Regions from separate parts of the Sphingobium herbicidovorans genome, predicted to be linked through region 3. Evidence: riboswitches for the same ligand, from Rfam matches in the RefSeq annotation. Region 3 holds a riboswitch; each other region holds the start of a gene.
The links. A riboswitch is a leader RNA that binds a small molecule or an ion and turns the genes downstream of it on or off. The one in region 3 is predicted to bind cobalamin.
Positions count from the first base shown of each region.

Region 1: it holds a riboswitch for cobalamin, as region 3 does, so the genes downstream of both, B6S01_RS10905 (TonB-dependent receptor plug domain-containing protein) here and B6S01_RS16855 (HoxN/HupN/NixA family nickel/cobalt transporter) in region 3, are expected to answer to the same signal.
Region 2: it holds a riboswitch for cobalamin, as region 3 does, so the genes downstream of both, B6S01_RS20560 (cobyric acid synthase) here and B6S01_RS16855 (HoxN/HupN/NixA family nickel/cobalt transporter) in region 3, are expected to answer to the same signal.

Region 1 is NZ_CP020538.1:2,237,511-2,240,784, reverse strand. Features, by position in the region: gene B6S01_RS10905 (TonB-dependent receptor plug domain-containing protein) at 1-1,320, opposite strand, end outside; cobalamin riboswitch at 1,492-1,731, opposite strand; gene mobA (molybdenum cofactor guanylyltransferase) at 1,798-2,331, shown strand; gene cobA (uroporphyrinogen-III C-methyltransferase) at 2,411-3,193, opposite strand; gene B6S01_RS10890 (nitrate reductase) at 3,180-3,274, opposite strand, start outside.
Region 2 is NZ_CP020541.1:5,699-8,972, forward strand. Features, by position in the region: gene B6S01_RS20550 (hypothetical protein) at 1-215, opposite strand, end outside; gene B6S01_RS20555 (WGR domain-containing protein) at 365-661, shown strand; gene B6S01_RS20560 (cobyric acid synthase) at 679-1,908, opposite strand; cobalamin riboswitch at 2,014-2,186, opposite strand; gene B6S01_RS20565 (SMR family transporter) at 2,720-3,049, shown strand.
Region 3 is NZ_CP020539.1:465,625-468,898, reverse strand. Features, by position in the region: gene B6S01_RS16860 (porin) at 1-1,284, opposite strand, end outside; cobalamin riboswitch at 1,441-1,684, shown strand; gene B6S01_RS16855 (HoxN/HupN/NixA family nickel/cobalt transporter) at 1,860-2,909, shown strand; gene cobW (cobalamin biosynthesis protein CobW) at 2,906-3,274, shown strand, end outside.

The DNA of each region.
Region 1 (3,274 bases), on a different replicon from region 3:
CCCGCCGTCCAGGCTCTGGTCAAAGCCGATATCATAGCTCTTCGACCTTTCGGGCTGCAAAGCGGGGTTGCCGTTGAAGCCATCGTAAAGCTGGTAGAGCGAGGGTGCCTTGAAACCTTCGCCGTAGCTGGAGCGGATATTGGTCGCGCCGCCATTGGGGGTGTAGTTGGCGTTCGCGCCGAAGGTGGTCGCACCACCAAACTGGCTATGGTCATCATGACGCACGCCGCCGGTCAGCGAGAGACCGGTAAAGGGCTTCACGACGGCAAGAGCAAAGACGCTGTCGATGTTCGCCTTCGCGCCGCCCGATCCAAAGCCGTAAAAATCGTAATCCGGGCTCTCATGCTCATAGCCGAACACCAGCTTCGCCTGATCGACGGGTTGGTAGACGCCTTCATATTCGAAACGCAGATTGGTGCCCGAATAGCCATAGTCGCCGAAGGACGAGAAATAGTCACGGTCGTTGCGGAACCAGGTGACTGCCGCCCTCTGCGTCAGCTTGCCCTCGAACAGGGTAAGGTTGATGCCAGCATAGCCGATATACTGGTTCAGCTTGCTGCTGTCCGTGGACTCCATCGGCTCGGCAAAGAAGATGTCGGTGTCGAGGTCGGCATGAATATAATAGCCACGCAGGTCGAGGCTCAGATTATCGGCCAAGCTCAACTTCAGTTTGGCGTGGGCGGCAATATTCTCGTAGCCGTCCTTTTCCGTGCCGCCCTGCGCAGCCGAAATGCCATCGGTGCGGAACCATGCGGCCCCCGCGCTGCCCGCCACAATGCCGCTGCTGCCCGAAACGTCCGCCTTTGCATTCACCGTATCGGCATAGCCGTAATCCACCGATGCGGACCCGCCAAAGCCATCGCCCGGTTCTCCGGTCATGATGTTGATGACGCCGCCGATCGCCTGGCTGCCATAGACGACCGAGTTGGAACCGCGCAGTATCTCGATCCGCCGGATATTGCCCGTCAGCAAATTGCCGAAATCATAAGCGTCGCCAATGCCGCTGGGATCGTTGATCTTGACGCCATCCAACAACACCAGCGTCTGCGTCGTTTCAGCGCCCCGGATTGAAATGCCGGTCACACCGCCAACAGCATCGGCGCGATTGAAGCGCACGCCCGGCGTGGTGGCGATCAGGTCGGCCACGCTGACATTTTGACGCGTCTCGATGGTCTGCGCATCAATGACGGAGACGGCCTGACCAACTTCATCGCGCGGCTGCTCAATGCCAAGCGCGGTGACCACGATGCTGTCCGACTGTTCCGCGAGTGCGGGCGTCGCAGCCAGCAGCGCCACAAGCGATATTCCGATTTTCAACATTATATTGTCTTCCCTGAGCGTCACGCGACTTCAGGCAGGAGCATCCGCGCAAACGGTCGGCATGCGGGAAGGACAGACGCCAGCGTCCCGCCCCGCGCACCGATGCGGCCCCCGCCGCTGCGTCGCTCAGACGGAAAACACCGTGCCTGGGCCGATCCCTGGACCCAAGGCAAGAGCGACCATGCGCCGGCAGGTCTCCTGGCTCGCGGGTCAAGGCAGCGATGCACAAGCCTTCCCGGGCTGGCCGCCCAGTGGCTGGTCCCTTCGCCTTCCCCTTTCGAAAGCGCAGGTCCCCCGTGCATCGCGCTCGCCGCTTACAGTTGCAGGGACAGCCGCGGAGTTGGATGGGCAAGCCATCCGCACCGCATTCCCTTTCAAGCCCAAATGGGCACCGGCGCGATCTTCTTCATGTCAACGGTTGCCCGCTCACGCGGCGCGCCATAGTGGAAAGACAGGGTTCTGCCAAGGAGTGGTTGGATGCGATTGCTGGGCGCAGTGCTGGCGGGAGGGCGATCGAGCCGTTTCGGGAGCGATAAGGCGACGGCCCTGTTGCCGGACGGGCGCACGCTGCTGGACCATGCCGTGACGGCGATAACGCCGCATGTGGAAGCTGTCGTGGTCTGCGGGCGGGAGGTCCAAGGCATGACATGCCTTACCGACCGGCCAGCACCAGACATGGGTCCATTGGGCGGGCTGAACGCGGCGCTGCATCATGCGGCTGAGCAGGGATTTAACGCGGTGCTGACAACCGGGTGTGACATGCCGGTCTATCCGTCCGCGCTGGCTGACGCGCTGGTCGGCGACCGCGCGGCTGTGCTCAAGGGTCAACAGCTGGCAGGCTTCTGGCCTGCATCCCTCGCAGTCGAAATGGACGCGCATCTGGCGGAGGACAACAACCGGTCCATATATGGCTGGCTGAACCGCATCGGTGCGCGCATTGTCGATCGGCCGGACATCGTGCTGCCCAATATCAACTGGCCGGACGATCTGGACAGGCTGCGCAATGTCTGAGCCTGTCGATACCCCACACCTTCCTTCCAACTAAGGCAGGCGCATCGACAGGCTCAGGGCAAAATCGTGGAGGGCAACTTCAGACCTGAAGGGCGACGCTCACGGCAGTCTCCACAGGCATGGCCGTGCCCGCCACGGCTTCACCGATCAGAAGCAGCGTCGGGTCCTCATCGCTGATGGTGGCCACCAGAAAGGCAAGCGCGGAAAGCCTGCCCCGGATGAGGCGTTCGGTGGGCAGCGAGACGTTGACCGCAACCATCACCGGCGTTTCCGGGTCGCGGCCAGCAGCGATCAATTGCCGGCTGATCTCTCCGGCGGCGGCGCGGCCCATATAGATGCCCAGAGTGCCGCCGGGACGCGCCAGCGCCTCCCAGTCGAGTTTGAGCGGCTCGCCTACCTTCAGATGCGCCGTCACCAGCGTCAGCCCGCGCGCGACGCCCCGCAGGGTGAGCGAGGCGCTGCCGCTCGCAGCGGCGGCGCTGGCGGTCGTGATCCCCGGACAGATGCGAAAACGAACGCCGTCCGCGGCCAAATGCTCCATCTCCTCGGCCGAGCGGCCAAAGATCGATGGATCGCCGCCTTTCAGGCGCACGACACGCTTCCCAGCCTTCGCCGCGGCGAGCAGCAGATCGTTGATGCTTTCCTGCGCCTTGCTGTGGCGGCCAGAACGCTTGCCGACGCTGACACGCTCGACGCCAGCAGGGATAAGGTCGAGCACGCCGGCACCGACGAGCGCATCGTAGAAAATGATGTCGGCGGCCGCGATCAGCTTTTCGGCCTTGCGGGTGAGCAGATCGGGATCGCCGGGGCCTGCGCCGACGAGCCAGACTTCACCGGGGGCGATCAGTTCATTCGGCTGCATGGAGAGTCTCCTGCGGGATTTGGGCAAGGATGTTGGCGAGTGCGGGGCGACAGGACCCGCAATTGGTCCCTGCGCCGATCG
Region 2 (3,274 bases), on a different replicon from region 3:
ACGGCATAAACCTCGCCGTAACCCGGCACGATGACCGTGCGCGCAACCGCACGGGGATCATCGGTTGGCACGGGCTGGACAAGAACAGTGCCGCGTCCCGGCACATAGACCATGCGCGGTTGCGGAGCCTTCTGGTCGGCCGACTGCGCGGCGATCGGCGAGGCCGCGCCGATCGCGAGCATCAAGGCTGCTACGGTCGAAGCCCTATGGCGCATGAAAAAACACATGAACTGAACCAGGGAGAGCATCAAGCATTGCCGGCTGAGTTATCGCGACACTTCTATAGACTTTGTGAATCAATGGGCGGCTTTTGATTCAAAGAAGTCGTCGGACAACGCAGAGCTGATTTTGTAGGCTTTGCGCCATGAAAGGCGCAATTATCCCCGATGCGATCGAGTTGGTGGCGCTCGATCCGGCGCGCAACATCCGCCGGCGCTATAGTATCACCGCGAGCCTCGACCTGTTCGGCATGATCGTTGTCGAAACCCGTTGGGGCCGGATCGGCACACGCGGCCAGGCGCAGCGCCACGCCTTTCCCGATCGCGCGGCGGCCGAGCGTCATATCGCCGCCACTCTGCGCCGGCGGGGCACCGCCAAAATCCGGATCGGAGTGCCTTATAGACCAATGACAGTCGCCGGCGATTGGACGGAGAGCGTTTAAACGGAGCCGTGCTACTATCAATCTCGGCTCGCCTTTGATGAAAGGGCGAGGATCGTATCGACATCGATATGTCGTTCGAGTTCGGCGGCAAGACCATCGAGCGCGGCATCGACCGAGGCGTGATAATCGACGCCCGCGCCATTGCCGCCGAGCCGCGCGATCCATGCTGCCCGCTGCCGGGCATCCGCCAGCAGCCCATGAAGATAGGTGCCCGAGACCAAGCCGTCTGCGCTCACGGCACCATCGTTGCGGCCGCTGTCGAGCCGCACGAGCGGGCGCTCTGTATCGGGACCAAAGGTAGCGCCGATGTGCATCTCATAGCCCTCACACCGCGCGCCCAGCGCCTCGCCCGCGACCCGCCGCAACGTCTTTTCTCCAGCTAGCACGGTTTCGACATCAAGCAGGCCGAGGCCCGCCACATCAGCCTGTGCGCCCTCGATGCCGTCCGGGTCTGCGATGCGCTTGCCGAGCATCTGATAACCACCGCACAGGCCCAAAACCGCGCCGCCATGACGATGGTGGGCGAGGATATCAATGTCCCAGCCTTCGCGCCGGATCGCGGCAAGATCGGCGATGGTCGCCTTGGAGCCCGGCAGCACGATCAAAGCAGCCTCGACCGGGATTGGCTGACCCGGGGAAATCATCGCCAATTCTATGCCCGGTTCGAGCTTGAGCGGATCGAGATCGTCGAAATTGGAGATGCGCGGCGTGACGAGGCAGGCGATGAGCAATCGGCCGGAGGCGAGCGCTTGCCGCCTTTCGAGCACGACCGCATCCTCGCTCGGGAGCCGCGCGCACTCTGCGAGCCACGGCACCACGCCGAAGCCGGGCCAGCCCGAAAGGCGCTCGATGTCGCGATAGCGGTCCTCGAACAGCGCGGGATCACCGCGAAACTTGTTGATGAGGAATCCCTGGATCATCGCCGCGTCTTCGGGATCGATCCCCGGCTGCGGGATCGTTGAAGTCGATCCCGTCCACAAAGACCAGCGTGTGGTTCGCCTCCGCTCCGCGAATGCGTATCTGGGTGAGCGAGCCCTGCGTGCCCGATGACGCGACCGTGAGGCGGATAAGGTCGAGCGCGAGGGGCTGGCCCAGTGACTCGATCGTCTTGGCATCGAGCTGGAGGCGGGCACGTCAGCGGACGCTACGGGCACCAGCGCAGCGGTAACGACGATATCGGGCGGCACCGCGCCGTCCACGGTGACAGGTCCGGCAGCGGCAGCGGCAAGAAGTAGGGCGATGGGCATGGAAATTCCTCCGGGTAATGCGACATACGTTGTCGCCCCAGAGGATCGGCACGGTCCCGCCAAAGGCCCACACTTCTCCACGCGCTTGCGGCTGGACCCGGCCGGGCGCGGACGACGGCGAGGGTAGGTTCCCGACTTGCCGGCTCAACCCGAAGGCTCGCGCACTGGCATTACGGTTGCGGGCACAGCGCCGGAATCACACCGGCTTCCCTTTTCACCGTCCCCCCGCATCCGCCCAATGGCAGCGCGTGGACGGCACCTTCGCTTAGCGTACTGCTTAAGGGTGGGCGGAAAGGAGTGTCAATGTGAAGAAGGCCAGTTATGGGCACGCTCGCCATTATCTGGGTGATGCGTAACTCAAAACTTTTGCATCAGGGCGATGGTGCTTGAAACAGGGATACTGGCAGCAGAACAGCGCCAGAATGTGCATCAGATTTTTGCATCACGGAGAGGCGCAGATTTCTGCGCTTTCTAGTCTGATGCAAAACTTGTGAGTTCTGCATCAGCGGGGGTGTTCTCCTGTTTTTCGTCTCAACCGCGCGGGGTTTCGGGCAACTAAAACCGTGCTGAGGCTGTCTGTCGATCATCGGTGCTCAGATTTCCGCATCATGTTTTCAATTAGGGTCTGGCGATTAGCTGACGTGACGCTCGCGCGATGGTGATGTAGAGGCGCTTTGCCGAGAATAGAGTAGCAGGGTGGTGTCTCCTGCGTTCGCTACGCGGATCTTCCCTGCCACGGCGTTAACTTGAAATGGTTCAGGGGCGCTTCGCATAACATGCTGGCCCGCTGATCCGACGAGCGGAGCCGAACATGAATTACGTCTATCTTGCCATAGCGATCATTTCCGAAGTGATCGGCACCACGTTTATGAAACAGTCCGAGGGCTTTACCAGGCTCGTGCCTAGCCTCGTTACGGCTTTGGCCTATGCAATCGCATTCTTCTTCCTCTCACAAACTCTCAAAACTATCCCCACCGGCGTCGCCTACGCCATTTGGTCAGGGGCAGGCATCGTTCTGATCGCTACCGCCGCAGCAGTTTTCCAGGGTCAAAAACTCGACGCTCCAGCCATGATCGGGATGGGACTTATCATCTGCGGTGTGATCGTGATGAACGTCTTTTCCAAAGCGACAGGGCACTAAAATGCGGAGTTAGCAGATACCGTCGCTCAACTTCCATTGAACCTGTTGTTCCAAAGCAGCATTCTAATCGAGATGCTAGGATAGTCAGATCAAAAGTTTTGCATCGAGGCTGACCCGGCAACAATTTGGACCTTGCCCATACAGAAATCTGACGCGGATTCACGCGCCGTTCTATGTGTGATAATGTCCTTTATCATACACTCTTCCCCTTAGGCGCGCTGCATG
Region 3 (3,274 bases):
CAGTTCAATTTCGTCGGTTTCCAGGCGCGGTGCGCTGGTGGAGCCTTTCCAACCGCCGCGATAGCGTTGCCAGCGGGCATAGGGGATCAGCGAGCCGATCGATTCCGTCGGCGCGCGGTACATCATCTGGACATAGCCGCCGCTGAGCTTTTTCGATTCCACCGACAGGCTGAGCGGGTCGTATTGCGGTCCCTTGCCCCAGTTCCATTCGGCCTGAATGCCGAAGGGCTGCGGATAGAGCATGGCGTGGATGCCGGCGCGGTTGTCGTCAACGGGTCCACCGACTGACCCGCTACGCAGTTCAGGCTGGAAATCGTTCATCATCGCCGATCCGCCGATTTCGAACACCTGGCCAGCGAAGGCGCCGCCCAGACCGTCGAGTTCGAAGGGCCAGGTGGCGAAAGCGACCTTCATCAGGCCCTTATTCTGTTCCGTCCGGTTGATGCCCTGACCGTTGAAAACGCCAAAGCCAAATGCGCCGTAATTCCCGAACAGCTTTTGCCCGTCATCCCCCAGCCGGTCCCAGATTTTCTGGACCGAAGGCGGCGTGTAATAGGCGATGACGCCCATATCGCGTTCGCCGGGAACCCCACTGTTGATCCCATCGCTGCGGTCGAGCGTCAGGCGGTTGGAGGAGGACTGCATATTTTCCCAGCCATAGGGCACCTTGGACTGGCCGAGGCGCAGGCGGAAGGTCTTGGCCTTGTCCAGGAACACGTCGGCATAGGCGTCACGCAGCTGGCCAAAGCCTTCGCGGCGCTCGCTGCCCGCCTGATTGCTAACGGCAGTCGCGAAATCCGATTGCAGATAGAGTGAGACGCGGTCGGAAATATCGCCCTGAACCACCAGACGCGCGCGGCGCAGCGAGAAGCTGCCGCGATCGGATATGGAACTGTCATGGACCGACCGCAGGCGGGACTGGCCAGCGGGCGCCGTATCGTCCCCGGACAGGAATGCGTTGTAGCGCATCTGCGTGTAGCCGCGCAGCGACAGCCGATCATACCAGGCCTTCGACCTGGGCGCTGGGGCAGAGGCCGCCTCTGGCGCGGCCGCGGGCGGCTGGGCGGGGGCGGTGGCGGTGGCGAGCGTGGCAGGCGCGGGTGTCGCCGGCGCAACGGGAGCGGGAGCCGCAGCGGCGGTTTCAGGAGCCGCGCCCTTGTTTGCGGCAAGCGCGCTCGTGAGCATCTGAACCTGCGCCTTGAGTTCGTCGATCTGGCGCTGCAACGCTTCGTTGCTCTGCGCCTGCGCCACTTCGGGCATCAACGCCAGCAAGCTCACCATCATCGCCGCGCCACTCGCCCTTAAACCCTGCACCTTGCTACTCCCTCATGTGTCTGTGCAGCGGGCCGCTATTTCATTTAGATGACGGATACATGACCAAAGTATGACTCTTTTATTTCAATTCCTTCCCGCTTCCCTTTGTCCCCCAAGCTCTCTATGCACGGCATTGATCGCGCCGGTGCCCCGCAAGGGGCTTAAAATGGGAATGCGGTGCGGGTGCTTGAGGCATCCAAATCCGCGGCTGTCCCTGCAACTGTAAGCGGTGAGCGAGACGCATATCGACCTTCCGTGACGATCGGGGGTCAGCCACTGGGCCGGACGCTAAATCCTGCGAGGCCTGGGAAGGCCATGTGTCGAGCGATGACCCGCAAGCCAGGAGACCTGCCAGCGTCTGGTCGCTCTTGCTTTGGTCCAGGGGATGGCCGGGGCACGGTTTTCCGTCTGAGCGACGCGTGCGGCGGGAGCTGCACCGGCATGCGTGCCGGGCGCCGTTTGGGTGTCCGTCCGGCGCACCGTGTCGGCCGCGATGCGGAGGTTCCCGTCAAGTTTCGCTGACGCCGACGGGAGACTGGTCTCCGATGGACATGAGTTTTGCAACGCTGCGTGGCCGCGCCACGTGGATGTTCGCCGCCCTGATCGCCGCCAACCTGGCGCTATGGCTGTGGGCCGCGATGATCTTCGCCCACGACACCATGATGCTGGGCACGGCCCTGCTCGCCTGGAGCCTGGGGATGCGCCATGCGGTCGATGCCGACCATATCGCCGCCATCGACAATGTGACGCGCAAGCTGATGCAGGACGGGCAAAGGCCGCTGACCGTCGGCCTGTGGTTCGCGGTCGGGCATAGCGGCATCGTCCTGATCGCGGCGGTGCTGATCGCCGTGGCGGCCAGCGCGCTGAGCCGCGTGGAGGCGGTAGGCGAAGTGGGCGGCACCATCGCCACGATCATTTCCGCCACATTCCTGTTCGCCATCGCGGCGATGAACCTCATCATCCTGAAATCCGTTCTCAAGACCTTCAACCATGTTCGCAGCGGCGGCGCCTATGTCGATGAGGACATGGACATATTGCTGGGCAATCGCGGTTTCCTGGCGCGCATTTTCAAGCCGCTGTTCCGCCTCGTCACGCGCAGCTGGCACATGGCGCCGCTGGGCTTCCTGTTCGGACTGGGATTCGACACCGCCACGGAAGTCGCGATCCTTGGCCTGTCGGCGGGGCAGGCGGCGAGCGGGCTGTCAATCGCGACGGTGCTCATATTTCCCCTGCTGTTCGCAGCGGGCATGGCGTTGATCGACACGGCGGACGGGGCGCTGATGATGGGGGCGTATCAATGGGCCTTCGTGAAACCGATCCGCAAGCTTTACTACAACATCACCATTACGCTGGTATCCGCGCTGGTCGCCATCGTCATCGGCGGGATCGAGGCGGCGGCGCTGCTGGGCGACAAGCTGGGCCTGACCGGCGGCATATGGTCGGTCGCCGCCAATCTGGGCGAACATTTCAACAGCCTGGGCTTCTTCATCATCGGCCTGTTCGCCGCCTGCTGGCTGGTGAGCTGGGCCATCTACCGCTGGAAACGCTTCGACGAGATCGAGGTGCTCCTCGCCAAACAAGGACAATCCATATGAGCAAGGTTCCCGCCACCGTCATCACCGGCTTTCTGGGCGCTGGAAAGACGACGCTGATCCGCCACCTGATCGAAAATGCGGACGGCCGCCGCCTGGCGCTGATCATCAACGAGTTCGGCGACGTTGGCGTCGATGGCGCGCTGGTCAAGGGGTGCGGCGACGATGCATGCCCGGACGAGGACATCATCGAACTGGCCAATGGCTGCATCTGCTGCACCGTCGCGGACGATTTCCTGCCCACCATGCAGCGGCTGCTGGACCGGGATGTGCCGCCCGATCACATCATCATCGAAACGTCCGGCCTTGCCCTGCCAAAACCGCTGGTCAAGGCGTTCCAATGGCCCGGCATCCGCACCCGCGCGACC